DNA from 2 places in the Streptomyces sp. NPDC058663 genome. Region 2 is predicted to be linked to the other one. Evidence: riboswitches for the same ligand, from Rfam matches in the RefSeq annotation. Region 2 holds a riboswitch; the other holds the start of a gene.
The links. Region 2 has a riboswitch for cobalamin ahead of ACFWVV_RS13170 (prenyltransferase/squalene oxidase repeat-containing protein). Riboswitches for the same ligand answer to the same signal wherever they lie in the genome.

Region 1 (7,797 bases), on a different contig from region 2:
TGGAGCTTGGTCAGCGTGCCCCGGGGCCGTACCGCACCCGTCGTACGGCCGTGCTCGGTGCGCGCCCTGGACCTGCGCCCCGCCGCACCCTCGCCGAGGCCGGGCACGCTCAGCATCTTTGTGCGGAACGGCTCGGCGGCCGTGGCGGCGGGCTGCTCGCCCGCGCCCTTCCCGGTCGGGGCGGGCTGCTGCTCGGGCTGGTCCGCCGGCGGCTCGGGCGTCTCGCCCTGCTCCGACCCGCCCTGCTCCGGAGCGTCGGGGCTGCCGCCGCCGTCACCGTCGCGCTGCGGCGGGAGACCGCCGCCGCCCGGCCCGTCAGGGTCGGTGTCAGGGTCGTCGCCGTCCCCGTCGGTCTGCGGGGGGCTGTTCTGCTCCAGCGTCTCGTCGAGCTTGTCCTCGTCGAGGCCGGGAGCGTCGAACGGATTGCGCCGCCGCCGGTGCGGCAGCGCCAGCAGCGCGGCCTGCCGTACGTCCTCCTCAGCCACGTCCTCGCGCCCGGCCCACGCGGCCAGCGCGGTCGCGGTGCGGGCCATCACGATGTCCGCCCGCATGCCGTCGACCTCGAACGCGGCGCAGGTCGCGGCGATCTGACGGAGGGCGTCATCACCGAGGCGGACGTGCGGCAGCAGGGCCCGTGCCGCGACGATCCGTTCCCGGAGGTCGGCCTCCTCCCCGGCCCACTTGGCGGCGAACCCCGCCGGGTCGTCGTCGTAGGCGAGCCGACGGCGTACGACCTCCACCCGCAGATCGGTGTCCCGGGACGCGGCCACCTCCACGGTCAGCCCGAACCGGTCGAGCAACTGCGGCCGCAGCTCGCCCTCCTCGGGGTTCATCGTCCCGACCAGCAGGAACCGCGCGGCATGCCGTACGGACACACCCTCGCGCTCGACGTACGACGCGCCCATGGCGGCGGCGTCGAGCAGGAGGTCCACCAAATGGTCATGGAGGAGATTGACCTCGTCCACGTACAGAATCCCGCGGTGGGCGTCCGCGAGCAGTCCCGGCTCGAACGCCTTCACGCCCTCGCTGAGCGCCCGCTCGATGTCCAGCGCACCCACCAGGCGGTCCTCGGAAGCGCCGACCGGCAGCTCCACGGTCCGGGCGTCCCGCGACACGCCGCCGGCACCCGGATGCGGCCCATCGGGACACGCCGGGTCGGGTGCCGCCGGATCACACGAGAACCGGCACCCCGCGACCACCGCCACCTGCGGCATCAGTGCCGCCAGCGCGCGCACGGCGGTGGACTTCGCGGTCCCCTTCTCACCGCGCACCAGCACCCCGCCGACCGCCGGGGACACGGCGTTGAGCAGCAGGGCGAGCCTCAGGTCGTCCTGTCCGACGATCGCGGTGAAGGGGTAGGGCGTACTCATGCGGCCTCCATAGTGGTTCCTGGCACAGCTGTCACAGCCGCAACCGCTGTTGCGCGTACGGCACTTCTCATCCGCGTACCTCCGGCGCCCCCGGCGGCACGAAGGGCAACCCGACCGGCGCCCCCGACTCGATCAGCCGCCACAGTCCGTCCGTGTCCGCGTGCTCCTCGATCAGGTCGCCGAGCTTGTTCAACTGCTCCTCGCGCAGCGCCCCGAAGCTGGTGTCCGGCGCCGGCACGAACCGTCGCCCGGTGGCCGCCGCGACCTCCCGCAGGAACGCGCGCCGGAAGGTGTCGCTCTCCAGCGACCCGTGCCAGTGCGTACCCCACACGGCACCCCTCCGGCACCCGTCCAAGAAGGCTTCCCCGCCCAGGACTTCGGCCACCCCGTGGTGGATCTCGTAGCCCTCCACCACCTCCCCGAGCGCCGAACCCACCGGCCGCGCCAAGGTCTTCTCCCGGGCGAACCGCACCCGCACCGGCAGCAGGCCCAGGCCGTCCACCACTCCCGCCCGGGACTCCACCTCGTCCTCGATGCGCTCCCCGAGCACCTGGAACCCCCCGCAGATCCCCAGGACCGGCAGCCCCTCGGCCGCCCGCCGCACCAGGGCGTCGGCGAGCCCGCGCTCCCGCAGCCACGCCAGCGCCCTGACCGTGCCCCGCGTCCCCGGCACCACCACCAGGTCCGCGTCGGCCAGCTCCTCGGCCCGGTCCACGAAACGCACGACCACGCCCGGCTCGGCGGCCAGCGCGTCCACATCGGTGAAGTTCGACATCAGCGGCACCGCGCACACCGCGACCCGCAGCACGTCCTCACCGAACGGCGGCGCGACCACCGATTCCCGTACCGCACCGCGCATCGAGACCCGCAGCCCGTCCTCCTCGTCGATGCCGAGCCCGTGCGCGTACGGCAGCACGCCGTACGTCCTGCGCCCGGTGAGGTTCTCCAGCATGTCGAGCCCCGGCTCCAGCAGCGAGACGTCACCGCGGAACTTGTTCACCAGGTACCCCGCGATCAGCCGCTGGTCCTCACCGGCGAGCAGCGCGGTCGTACCGAAGAAGGACGCGAAGACGCCGCCCCGGTCGATGTCGCCCACCACCACGACGGGGAAGTCCGCGGCGCGGGCGATGCCCATGTTCACGATGTCGGTACGGCGCAAATTGATCTCGGCGGGGCTCCCCGCCCCCTCGCAGATCACCGCGTCGTAACTCTCGCGCAGCTCGGCCAGGCACTGTGTCACCGTGCCGAGCAGCGCCTCGCGGTGGCCGCCCTGGACACCCTCGCCGTACTCCTTGCCGCCGGCCGTGCCGAAGAAGCCGCGCGCGCTCATCTCGCCCACCGGCTTGCCCAGCAGCACCACCTGGCTGGAGCGGTCGCTGCCCGGCTTCAGGAGTACGGGGTTCATCAGCGCGGTCGGCTCGACGCGGGCGGCCTGGGCCTGCATCGCCTGGGCGCGCCCGATCTCCGCGCCCTCGCGGGTCACGAACGAGTTCAGCGACATGTTCTGCGCCTTGAACGGGGCGACCTTCACCCCCTGGCGCACCAGCCACCGGCAGATTCCCGCCGTGACGACGCTCTTGCCCGCGTCCGACGTGGTCCCCGCCACCAACAGCCCGCCACCGCTCATGCCTTCGTCCCCTTCGCGCGCCCGCGGGCTGCCCGCCCGAGGGCGAGGCGCCCGGCCGCACACACGGCAAGGGCCAGCAGGTTCACCCGGAGCGAGAGCCGCACCGCGCGTTCGATGTCCGCCACCTCGACGGGGCGGCCCGTCTCCCCGTTGAGCACGGCCCGGTTCTCGACGCGTCCTGCGTAGGCGAGCGTGCCGCCCAGCCGCACGCCCAGCGCGCCCGCGAACGAGGCCTCCACGGGGCCCGCGTTGGGGCTGGGGTGGCTGGCCGCATCCGCGCGCCAGGCCCGCAGCGCCCCCCGCGGGTCGTCCCCGGCGAGGACCGCGAGGGCGGCCGTCAGCCGGGCGCCCGGCCAGCCCGCCACGTCGTCCAGGCGCGCGGAAGCCCACCCGAAGCGCCGGTGGCGCGCCGACTTGTGTCCGACCATCGCGTCCAGGGTGTTCACTGCGCGGAACGCCACCAGCCCCGGCACCCCGCCGACCGCCCCCCACACCAGCGCGCCCACCACCGCGTCCGAGGTGTTTTCGGCGACGGACTCCACCACGGCACGCGCCATCTGCTGCCCGTCCAGGGCCTGCGGGTCCCGGCCGCACAGGTGCGGCAGCCGCTCGCGCGCCACGTCGAGGTCGCCCGCGGCGAGCGCCCCGCCGATCGCCCCGGCCTCGCGGCCCAGCGACGTACCGCCGACGACCGACCACGTGGCGGCGGCGGTCAGCACGACGGAGGCGACGGGGGAGTGGCGCACCGCCCGTGCGGCGAGTGCGGCGGCCCCGGCGGCGGAGCCGACGCAGAGAAGGGTGTGCAGTGCGCCGCGCCCCCGGTCGTCGCGCCACAGCGCCTGCTCGACCGCTCCTGCGGCACGGCCGAAGGCGGCCACCGGGTGGCCCCTGCGCGGGTCGCCGAGCAGCAGGTCGCCGAGGAATCCGGCGGCCGCGCCCCAGGCGAAGACATGGGCGGGGGAGGACAGGGCGGACGGGGCAGGCACAAGGGCTGAACCGCGTGAACCGCAGCCGGGCATGGCGAAGTGTCCTTAACTCAGGGTCCGCGCCCTGGTTCGACGTGACGAGCGGCTGGGAGTTCCTGGCTTCGTGACGACCGGGGTCGCACGTGACAGTGGCGGGACCGCGCCGGATTCGCACCGGCTTCCTCTCCATGCCGCCGTATTGGCTCGGGCAGTCCACCACGCCCTGCGAACAACCGTCAACCTGGGGTTGACCTGCGGGAGGCGGTGCGCCGAAGCACCACCCCGCACGCGACGAGCCGCCCCGCGCACGGGGCGCGGGGCGGCTCGAAGGAATGCGGACGTCCGGGGCTCGCGGGCGCCGGAGGACGGCGGGGCGTCAGATGACGATCAGGTAGATCCCGTACGCCACGGCCGCCGCGCACAGCGCGAAGCAGGCGTACGCGCCGGTGCGCGCCGCGGTCGCCGAACCGCCGGAGGCGGCGGCCGACTGCTGCTTGGAGAGGCCCACGATGCCGAGGGTGAACAGGCCCACCAGGGAGACGGTGGCCACGAGGCTGACGCCGAAGACGCTGCCGAGAGCTGCCCAGTCGATGTTCATGCGGTCGCTTTCCTAGAGTTCCGGGGCCGCTCAGACCGAGGCGGCCGGGCGGGCCGGTTCGGCGGGGCTCGCGGCGGGGGAGTGCAGGGTGGCCCTGAGGCCGTCGGTGGCCAGGAGGCCGGCGGGGGGCGGGGTGACGGCCGCGATGGCGGTGGTGACGACACCGGCGGGTTCGGACGCGGACTGCGTCGAGTCGAGGTCGTCGGCGGTGACCGGCTTGCGGCGGGACAGCACCCAGATCGCCGCGGAGCCCGCGACCAGCAGCACCGCGGTGGCGGTGACGCCCCAGGCGCCCTGCCCGGTGAGGAACTCCGCCCCGGCGGCGACAAGGCCGGCGGCCGGGAGGGTCAGACCCCAGGCGACGAACATCCGGGTCGCGGTCGACCAGCGGACCACGCCGCCCTTGCGGCCGAGACCCGCACCCATCACGGAGCCGGAGCAGACCTGGGTGGTGGAGAGGGAGAAGCCGAGGTGCGAGGAGGCCAGGATGACCGTGGCGGCACCGGTCTGGGCAGCGAAGCCCTGCGGCGGCCTGAGGTCGGTGAGGCCGGTGCCCATGGTGCGGATGATGCGCCAGCCGCCGAGGTAGGTGCCGAGCGCGATGGCCACACCGGCCGAGACGATGACCCACATCGGGGGGTTGGAGCCCGGGGCCAGGACGTTGCCGGTGACCAGGGCCAGGGTGATGACACCCATGGTCTTCTGCGCGTCGTTGGTGCCGTGCGCCAGCGAGACCAGGCCGGCCGAGGCGATCTGACCCGCCCGGTAGCCCTTCGCGGTGGACTTCTCGTCCGTCTTGCCCGCCAGCTTGAAGGTGAGCTTGGTGGCGAGGTACGCGGCGAGACCGGCGACGAGCGGTGCCGCGATGGCGGGCAGCAGCACCTTGGTGATGACGACGCTGCCGTTCACGCCGGAGGTGCCGACCGACATCAGGGTGGCGCCGATGAGGCCGCCGAAGAGTGCGTGGGAGGAACTGGACGGCAGGCCGATCAGCCAGGTCAACAGGTTCCAGAGGATCGCGCCGACGAGCGCCGCGAAGATCACTTCCGTGGTGATGCCGCTCTCGTTGATGAGCCCACCGGAGATCGTCTTGGCGACCTCGACGGAGAGAAACGCACCAATGAGGTTGAGCACGGCGGACATGGCCACCGCCGTCTTGGGCTTGAGTGCGCCGGTCGAGATGGTGGTGGCCATCGCGTTGGCAGTGTCGTGGAAACCGTTCGTGAAATCGAACACGAGAGCGGTGACGATCACGATTCCGAGGAGGAGCGTGATGTGTTCCATTTACCCAGGCAATCGTTTGAGGTCAGTGGCTGTAGGAACGTAAGCAACCTGAGTGAACGGAAGATGAACTGAGAAGGGCGTTGTGGTGACCCGAAACGCGGGACCGCTGCCCCGAAAATCACCGGAACGGCGGCGCGGCCGGGCGGCGCCCGGGTCGTCAACCGTGCGCGAAGGTGCTCAACCGCCCGAGTGAGCCGCGGAAGAGATCCTGGTCACCCGGAGGTGGCCCCGGCCGTCACCGAACTGCGCGAGTCGTCCCGTACGGCTGACCGGGCGCGACGGCTTGGCACCGGCCCCGCGCCGTCCCCGCGGGCGGCTGGCAGGATGCGGCCCATGACGAGCGACGAGGCGCATGCGGCGTACGGAGCCGATGGGGTGGACGGAACCGGCGGGGCGTACGGAACCGGCGGGGTGGACGGGACGCGACCGCCGGAATCACCCGACGCGGTGGCACGCGCCTGGCGGGACCTGGTGGACACCGCGCGCCGCTCGGTGGCGGACGGCCTGGTCGTCGGCACCTCGGGCAACGTCTCGGTCCGGGTCGGCGGACTGATCCTCCTCACCCCGAGCGGCGTCCCCTACGACCGGCTCCGCCCGGAGGACGCCGTCGGCGTCGGCCTCGACGGCCGCCAGATCCTCGGCGCACTCACCCCCACCAGCGAACTCCCCCTGCACCTCGCCCTCTACCGGGCGACCGGCGCGCGCGCAGTCGTGCACACCCACGCCGTGCACGCCACCGCCGTCTCCACCCTGGTCGACCGGCTGCCGCTGGTCCACTACATGGCCGCCGCCATGGGAGGCGAGATACGCACCGCGCCCTACGCGACCTACGGGACCGAGGAGCTGGCCCAGAACGCGCTGCGCGCGCTGCGCGAGCGGACCGGCTGCCTCCTGCGGAACCACGGCACCCTCACCTACGGCGACACCCTCGACCAGGCCTACGACCGCACCGCCCAGCTGGAGTGGATGTGCCGCCTGTGGCTCACCGCCTCCTCCGTCCCCGGGCGCTCCCCGACCCTCCTGAGCGACACCGACCTGGACGAGGTCAAGGAACAGCTGCGGGACTACGGGCAGCGGGGCTGAGGGCCGGGGCCGCGCAAGATCACGTTATTCATCACTCAATACCGGCCACGTCCTGCGGGCCATGCCTCCCGGCCACGGACACCGGGCACGGCTCCGGGCGGCGTGCCCCCGGCGGGCCCCGCCCACTGGCCGTGCGGGCCGGCAGTACGGACACTGAAGCGGTGCACCCGGCTAAAGCGACGGCAGCGGCCGTCACCACCCTGATCGGCATCGGCGCCGCCGCGGTCGCGGCCGCCCGGTACGCCGGCGACGCCGCCCTCAAGGCCTCGCCCGGCCGGCCCCTGGCCGCCGAAGCCCGCGTCACCGTGCACTCCACGGCCCCCGGCGAGGTCACGCTGACACGCGGCCTCGGCACGCTGCGGCCCGGTGTGTACGGGCTGGAGGGCGAGGGGGTGCACGCGGTCGTCGGCCCCGTCCTGGAAGCGGCACCGCACGAGGCGGACACGGTCGTACGCCGCCTGGAACGGGTCACCCGGGGCTCCCTCGCCCCGGGCACCAAGGTCAGGCTGACCCCGTGCGTCCACACCGGCGACCCCCACTCCGCACTCGGCATCCACTTCACCGACGTCGACGTCATGGGCGAACTCGGGCCGCTGCCGGCCTGGTTCGTGCCCGGGAGCCGCACCACCTGGGTGATCGCCGTGCACGGCCTCGGCACCACCCGTGAACACCCCCTCAACGTCCTCGGGCTCCTGCACCGCTATCGGATCCCGGTCCTCGACCTCGCCTACCGGGGCGATGCGGGCGCACCTCCCTCCCCGGACGGCCTCGGCCACCTCGGGGACTCGGAGTGGCGCGACCTGGACGCGGCGATCCGGCACGCCGCGCGGCAGGGCGCCCAGCGCCTCATCCTCTACGGCTGGTCCACCG
Region 2 (7,797 bases):
CAGGGGCAGTAGGCCGGGGCAGGGGGCGCCGCACCGGCCACTCCTCCTGCCCCTGCGTGGTGGGGGCGTCCGCGCCCCGACCCCCGCCCGCCCCTCACTCCTCGGGCGGGAACACCGGCTCCCCCGTGTCGTGCAGCGCGATGGTGATCGCCTCGACCGGACAGCCCTCCGCAGCGGCCAATACGTCCTCGTCCGCGTCGGTGTCCGGGTTCACCGAGTGGGACTGGCGCGCGGTGTCCAGCCGGAAGGACCGCCCGGCGGTGTGCACGCACATGCCGGAGCCGATGCAGAGGCCCCGGTCGACCTCGACGTGCCAGCGGTCGCCCATCAGGCGCCCTCCCCCGGGGCCTCGTACCCGGCGGGCAGGTGGATCATCTTGTGCTCCAGGTACTCGCCGTAGCCCTCGGGGCCGAACTCACGGCCGAGACCGGAGTTCTTGTAGCCGCCGAACGGCCCCATCATGTCCATGCTGAAGGTGTTGACCGAGTAGGTGCCGGTCCTCACCCGGCGGGCGACCTCGACGCCGCGCTCCACGTCCGCCGTCCAGACGCTGCCGCTCAGTCCGTACTCGGAGTCGTTGGCGATGCGGAGCGCCTCCGCCTCGTCCTCGTACGGCAGGAGGCAGATCACCGGGCCGAAGATCTCCTCGCGGGCCACCCGCATGGAGTTGTCGACGCCGCCGAAGAGGGTGGGCTCGACGTACCAGCCCCGGTCCTGGGAGGCCGGGCGGCCGCCGCCCGCCAGGATCTTGGCGCCCTCCTCCTGGCCGATGCGGATGTAGTCCAGGGAGCGCTGCTGCTGGCGCCGTGCGACCAGCGGGCCGACCTCGGTGGCGGGGTCCATCGGGTCGCCGACCCGGAGCGCGCCTGCCGCCGCGGCGAAGGCCTCCGCGAACTCGTCGTAGCGGGAGCGCGGGGCCAGGATGCGCGACTGGGCCACGCACGCCTGGCCATTGATCATCCACGCGAAGGGGACGATGCCGGCGACGGTCGTCGCCAGGTCGGCGTCGGGGAGGATCACGGCCGCCGACTTGCCGCCGAGTTCGAGGGTGACGCGGGTGAGGTTGCGGGAGGCCACCTCCATCACGCGCCTGCCCGCGGCGACCGATCCGGTGAAGGACACCTTGTCGACGTCCGGGTGCCCGACCAGGTACTCGCTCACCTCGCGCTCGGCGGGAAGGATGGACAGGACTCCCTCGGGAAGCCCCGCCTCCGCGCAGATCTCGCCGAGGATGTAGCCGTCGAGCGGGGTCTCCGGGGAGGTCTTCAGGACGGCGGTGCAGCCGCTGAGGAGGGCCGGGGCCAGCTTGGCGGCGGCCGTGAACTGCGGGACGTTCCAGGGGACGACCGCCGCGACGACCCCGACCGGCTCGCGCCGTACGAGCAGGTTGCCGAGGATACCGGTGCGGCGCGTCTCCACCGGGAACTCCTGCGCCACCTTGAGGGTCGCCTCCCACACCATCATCGCGGCGAGCGCCTGCATCATCACGCTCGCGGTGTACGGGGTGCCGTTCTGGGCGGTGATGACGCGGGCGATCTCCTCGTGGCGTACCGCGATCGCGTCCTTGATGCGGGTGACGACGGCGATCCGCTCGGCCAGCGGCATCCGGGGCCAGGGCCCCTCGTCGAACGCGCGCCTGGCGGCCGCGACCGCCCGGTCCACATCCGCCTCGCTCGCGTGCGGGACCCGGCCGATGACCTGCTCGGTGTGCGGGGAGACCACCTCGATGACGTGCGGCCCCGCGGTGGCCGCCCCGTCCGGACGGGAGCCGGGCAGGGGGTCCACCAGCCTTCCGCCGATGAAGAGCTGTTGGTGTTCGACGAGTTCGGTCATGACTGTCGCCTCCCGCAAGTCCGGCCCGGTGCACTCTCGCTGACGGATAGTCAGCCACCGCTCTCCCCCGAACTGATACCAGTTCTAGTTCGTCCGGGGAAGGGCCGTGACGCGGCCGGCCAGCAGGAGGGGGGTGAAGGCCAGCAGGAAGCACAGGCCGCCCAGCGGGAGGAGGTCGAGACTGACGGCCATGCAGACCGTCCCCGCCAGCAGGGTGCCCGCCATCAGGATCCGGGTGCGGGCGGAGGCGGCGACCAGGGCGGCCAGGACGATCAGGCCGAGGAAGAAGAGCGGGGGAACGACGCCGTAGACCACGGGCTCGACCCCCGGGACCGCCTTGACCTGCCGGAAGATCTCGCGCATCGCGGGCCGGTCCGCCGCCGCGAGGCCCGCGACCAGGTCGATCACCGCCTGCGCGGCGGTCGCGACGAGTCCGGCGCCCGCCGCCACCAGGGCCACCGAGGCCGCCCGGCGTCTCGAAGGGGGCGCCGCGCGGTGCAGGTGCCGCAGGACGGGAAGGAAGAGGAGCACCCCGGTCAGCATGGCGAGATGCCCGAGCGTCCAGCCGAGGCCCGGCGTGCCCCGTTCACTGAGCAGCCGGATGCCGCCGTACGCGAGGAGCGCGAGGGGGCCCGCGACGAACGCGAAACGGGTGAGACCCGCGGGGGGCACGAGGGGGGTGGCCCTGGCCTGCGGGGGATTCGGAGTGCGCGGGGCGGCCGGAGCGTGCGGGGGATTCGGGGTGCTCGGGGTGCTCGGGGTGCTCCTCGCGTGCGAGGGATTCGGGGTGCTCGGGGCGTGCGGGGTGTGCGGGGTGTTCGCCGTGTGGGTCATGACCCGATCTTGTCCGCGTACAGCCGGCGGGCCATCGGGGACAACCACGGCCCGACCCCGACAACGACCCGGAGACGCCTGGGGGTTGAGGCCGCCACTTCCCGCACCTCGTACTGGAACTCGTTCTAGTTATAGTGAGCGCGAGGCATGTCCCGCACCACTCGCGACAGTTGGGGGAGCCATGACACAGGTGACCGAGCACGGCGGCGGTGTCTGGAGCATCAAGGTCCCCATCCCCGACAACCCCCTCGGCCACACCCTGGTGCACCTCCTGGACACCGACCGCGGCCCCGTCCTGATCGACACCGGCTGGGACGACCCCGCCTCCTGGGACACCCTCGTCGCGGGGCTCGCCGCGCTCGGCGTCGCGGCCGGGGACATCCACGGCGTGGTCATCACCCATCACCACCCCGACCACCACGGGCTCTCCGGGCAGGTGCGGGAAGCCTCCGGGGCCTGGATCGCGATGCACGCCGCCGACGCCGAGGTGGTCCGCCGCACCCGCGGCACCGAACCGGGCGCCTGGCTCGACTACCTGACCGCCAAACTGGCCGCGGCCGGAGCCCCCGACGGCCACCTCGCCCCGCTCCGCTCCGCCCGCACATCCGGGCGGACGAGCACCCTGCCGGGGCTGCGGGCCGCGCTCCCGGACCGCGGGATCGAGCCCGGTGAACTGCTGCCGCTCGCGGGCCGCACGCTGCGCGCCGTCTGGACCCCGGGGCACACGCCCGGCCATGTGTGCCTGCACCTGGAGGAGGAGCACCCGGCCGGCCTGCCCGGCAACGGCCGTCTCTTCTCCGGCGACCACCTGCTCCCCGGGATCACCCCGCACATCGGTCTGTACGAGGACCCCGACGACACCGCCGCGGCCGGCTCCCGCCCCCGGCCGGGCGACGGGGACCCGCTCGGCGACTATCTGGCCTCGCTGGAGCGCGTCGCACGGCTGGGCGCCGCCGAGGTCCTCCCCGCCCACCAGCACGCCTTCACCACCCCGCGCGAGCGCGTCGGGGAACTCCTCGCGCACCACGAAGAACGCCTCGCGGGACTGCGCGCCCTGCTCGCCACCCCGCTGACCCCCTGGCAGCTCGCGGAGCGCATGGAGTGGAACAGGCCCTGGGAACAGATCCCGTACGGCTCCCGCAACATCGCGGTCTCGGAGGCCGAGGCCCACCTGCGCCGACTGGTGAAGGTGGGCCACGCGGAGGCGGTGCCCGGCAGCGAACCGGTGACGTACACGGCGGTGTGAGGGACACCCGCGCCACGCGCCGGGCGGACTACGGGCCGGTAGAGTGTGCGAGTCGTCATCATGCCCGTACGGGAGAAGCCGGTGCGAATCCGGCACTGACCCGCAACCGTGATTCCCGCCGCGCGAGCACCTTCGCCGCGGTGTGAAGAGTCGGAACACCCGGCCCGCATGACTGGCACGGCACCGTCGAGGTAGAGGTATACGGGGCCGGTGCCGCGGTGCCTGCTGAAGGGGTCCGTGCCCGGCCGCCCTTCAGGAGAGGCACCACCGACATGACCCTTCGCCGCAGCGCCGCAGCGCTCGCCGCCGCCGCCGTCCTCGGTACGGTGGCCGCTCCGGCCGCCTCCGCCGCTCCGGCCCCGACGCCGGTGGCAATCCCCTCCGGGTTGTACGGCAAGGGCGACCCGACGTACGACGGTGTCTTCCGGCAGTCCCTCGCCCTGCTCGCGCAGCGGACCGTCGGAGTGCGGCCCGCCACGAAGGCGGTGGACTGGCTGGTGGGCCAGCAGTGCGACAACGGCGGCTTCCCCGCCTTCCGGGCCGACGCGAGCAAGGCCTGCGACGCGAAGGTGATGGTCGACACCAACGCGACGGCCGCCGCCGTACAGGCGCTGGGCGCCCTCGGCGGGCAGGACGCCGCCGTGCGAAAGGCGGTGGACTGGCTGAAGTCCGTCCAGAACAAGGACGGCGGCTGGCCCTACTCGCCAGGCACGCCGAGCGACGCCAACTCCACCTCGATCGTGATCGGTGCCCTGCTCTCGGCCGGCCTGAAGCCCAAGGACGCCATGGCCAAGGACGGGAAGTCGCCCGTCCAGACGCTGCTGACGTTCCAGGCGGACTGCGAGGGCAAGCCCGACGACCAGGGCGCCTTCGCCTTCCAGGCCGACAAGGCCGGAAAGCTGTACCCCAACGCGGACGCGACCGCCGCCGTGGTGACCGCGGCGGCGGACAAGTCCATGGTCGTCGCCCCGGGGAAGGCCAACGAGGAGCTCAAGCCCGCTGCCGACTGCGCGGCGGGCATGACCTCCCCGGAGGCCGCGGCCGACGGCGGCTCGGCCTACCTCTCCGGACTGCTGGACAAGAACGGCCAGCACCTGATGTCGGCGATGCCGGGCGCCGAGGACAAGCCCGACTTCGGCAACACCGCGGACGCCGCGGTGGCGCTGGCCGCCGCCGGCCACCGGGACGCCGCCGTCAAGCCCGCCGAGTGGCTGGCCAAGAACGCGGCCTCTTGGGCCCAGCAGACCGGGCCCGCCGCGTACGCCCAGCTGATCTTCGCCGCGCACGCCACCGGCATGGACCCGCGCTCCTTCGGCGGCACCGACCTGGTCGCGCAGCTGAACGCGACCGGCCCCGCCCCGCAGGCGGCCCAGGGCGCCGGCGACGCGAAGAAGGACGGCGCACAGAGGGACGAGGCGCAGAAGGACGACGGCGGCGGCTCGTCCGCCACCTGGTGGATCGTCGGCATCGCCTTCGTGGCGAGCATGGGCGCGGGCTTCCTGATCAGCGGCCGCAACAAGAAGAACCAGCAGCTGTGAGCCGCCCCGCCCCCGCGGGCCCCGCCGCCCTCGGCTCCTTCCCCGCCGTCTGCGCGGCACTGCTGCTCACGGTGGCAGTGGTGCTGGGGGCGCTGCTGGGCGCGGGCCCGGCCGCCGCGGACCCGGCCTCCGGCTACCGGTACTGGTCCTTCTGGGAGCGCGACGGCTCGACGTGGACGTACGCGACCCAGGGCGCGGCCACCACCCGGCCTGCCGACGGCTCCGTACAGGGATTCCGGTTCTCGGTGAGCCGGGACTCGCAGGATGCCGCCAAGCCGCGCGGGGAGGCCCGCTTCGAGGCAGTCTGCGCGAAGACGCCGGCCAAGGAGGGCAGCAAGCGCATCGCCCTCGTACTCGACTTCGGCACCCCCGCGGACGCCCCGGGCGGTGAGACGCCTCCCGCGCAGCGCAGCGTGTGCGCGCAGGTGGGCGAGGACGCGACGAGTGCCGAGGCACTCGCCGCGGTGGCGAAGCCGCTGCGCTACGACAGTTCCGCGCTGCTCTGCGCCATCGCCGGCTACCCGGGGTCCGGCTGCGCGGACCCGGTGTCGGGCAGTGCCTCGCAGGCTGCGGAGCCGACCGCGCCTGCTCCCCCCACTTCCCCTTCCGTTTCCGCGTCCGACGACGGGGGCGAGGGTCCGTCCGCGGGTGTCCTCGTCGGTCTCGCCGCCGTGCTGGCGCTCGGCGCCGCCGCCGTGTGGCAGGCACGCCGCCGCAGGGGATGAGCCGCAGGAGTGAGCCGTCCGGCAGCGGATCCCCCCGCCGCGACGGCGTGAGCGGCGGCGGGGGCGGCGGGACCGGCCACCGAGGCGGGACCGGCGGCGGCCGTGCGGGCAGGACGGCGGCCGGCTCGCTGCGGGCTCCGGCCGCCCGCCGCAGCAACGCCCTGCACGCCGGAGCCTGGTGGCTGTGGGCGCTGGGGCTCGCCGCCGCCGCTTCCCGCACCACCAACCCGCTGCTGCTCGGGCTCCTCGTCGCGGTGGCCGGGTACGTGGTCGCCGCGCGGCGCACGGACGCGCCGTGGGCGCGGTCGTACGGAGCGTTCGTCAAGCTGGGCCTGATGGTGCTGGTGATCCGGCTGGTGTTCTCGGTGCTCCTGGGGTCGCCGATTCCGGGACAGCACGTGCTCTTCACTCTGCCGGAAGTACCGCTTCCGCACTGGGCGCAGGGGGTGCGGATCGGCGGGCGGGTGACCGCGGAGCAGCTCGTCTTCGCCCTGTACGACGGCCTCAAACTGGCCACGCTCCTCATCTGCGTGGGCGCGGCGAACGCGCTCGCCAACCCGGCCCGGCTGCTCAAGTCGCTGCCCGGCGCGCTGTACGAGGCGGGCGTGGCGGTCGTCGTCGCGATGACCTTCGCCCCGAACATGGTCGCCGACGTCGCCCGCCTGCGCACCGCCCGGCGCCTGCGCGGGCGACCCACCGGCGGGGTAAAGGCGCTGGTCCAGATCGGCCTGCCGGTGCTGGAGGGGGCGCTGGAGCGGTCGGTGGCGCTGGCCGCCTCGATGGACGCCCGCGGGTACGGGCGCACCGCCCAGGTCCCGCCCCGGGTCCGCCGTCTGACGACGGTGCTGACCCTCGGCGGGCTGCTGGGCGTCTGCGCCGGGGCGTACGGGCTGCTCGCCGCACAGGGCGCCGGATACGGGCTGCCGGTGCTGCTGATCGGGCTTGCCGCCGCGATGGCCGGGCTGCGTCTCGGCGGGCGGCGCAGTGTGCGCACCCGGTACCGGCCGGACCGGTGGGGGGTGCGCGCCTGGCTGGTGGCCGGGTCGGGGACGGTGGTGGCCGCGTCGATGATCTGGGCCGCCGCGTACGACCCGCAGGCGCTGCACCCGGGGGTGCTGCCGCTGGTGGCACCGCAGTTCCCGTTGTGGCCGGCGCTGGCGGCCCTGGTGGGGCTGCTGCCCGCGTTCGTGGCCCCCGTACCGCCGCCTCTTCCCGCGCCCTCCGCCGCTGCGGTGCCATCCGCCGCTTCCGTACCGCCCGCCGTCAGAGGAAAGCTCAAGTGATCCGGTTCGAGAACGTCTCCGTGCGGTACGAGGGTGCGGCCGCGCCCGTGCTCCAGGGGGTCGATCTGACCGTGCCCGAGGGCGAGCTGGTGCTCCTCGTCGGCCCGTCCGGGGTCGGCAAGTCGACCCTGCTCGGGGCGGTGTCCGGACTGGTGCCCCACTTCACCGGGGGCGTGCTGAGCGGCCGGGTCACCGTCGATGGACGCGACACCCGTACCCACAAGCCACGCGAACTGGCCGACCTGGTCGGCACCGTGGGCCAGGACCCGCTGTCGCACTTCGTCACCGACACCGTCGAGGACGAACTGGCCTACGGCATGGAGTCGCTGGGCGTCGCC

Region 1: it holds a riboswitch for cobalamin, as region 2 does, so the genes downstream of both, ACFWVV_RS04525 (cobalamin biosynthesis protein) here and ACFWVV_RS13170 (prenyltransferase/squalene oxidase repeat-containing protein) in region 2, are expected to answer to the same signal.

Annotation. Positions count from the first base shown of each region.
Region 1 is NZ_JBHXRV010000004.1:150,137-157,933, forward strand. It holds gene ACFWVV_RS04515 (putative cobaltochelatase) at 1-1,370, opposite strand, end outside; gene ACFWVV_RS04520 (cobyric acid synthase) at 1,438-2,997, opposite strand; gene ACFWVV_RS04525 (cobalamin biosynthesis protein) at 2,994-4,016, opposite strand; cobalamin riboswitch at 4,053-4,195, opposite strand; gene ACFWVV_RS04530 (hypothetical protein) at 4,339-4,560, opposite strand; gene ACFWVV_RS04535 (anion permease) at 4,591-5,844, opposite strand; gene ACFWVV_RS04540 (class II aldolase/adducin family protein) at 6,178-6,927, shown strand; gene ACFWVV_RS04545 (alpha/beta hydrolase family protein) at 7,089-7,797, shown strand, end outside.
Region 2 is NZ_JBHXRV010000014.1:123,477-131,273, reverse strand. It holds gene ACFWVV_RS13195 (TetR family transcriptional regulator) at 1-12, shown strand, start outside; gene ACFWVV_RS13190 (ferredoxin) at 95-328, opposite strand; gene ACFWVV_RS13185 (aldehyde dehydrogenase) at 328-1,833, opposite strand; gene ACFWVV_RS13180 (hypothetical protein) at 1,918-2,667, opposite strand; gene ACFWVV_RS13175 (MBL fold metallo-hydrolase) at 2,849-3,913, shown strand; cobalamin riboswitch at 3,946-4,096, shown strand; gene ACFWVV_RS13170 (prenyltransferase/squalene oxidase repeat-containing protein) at 4,186-5,451, shown strand; gene ACFWVV_RS13165 (SCO2322 family protein) at 5,448-6,176, shown strand; gene ACFWVV_RS13160 (energy-coupling factor transporter transmembrane protein EcfT) at 6,173-7,459, shown strand; gene ACFWVV_RS13155 (ABC transporter ATP-binding protein) at 7,456-7,797, shown strand, end outside.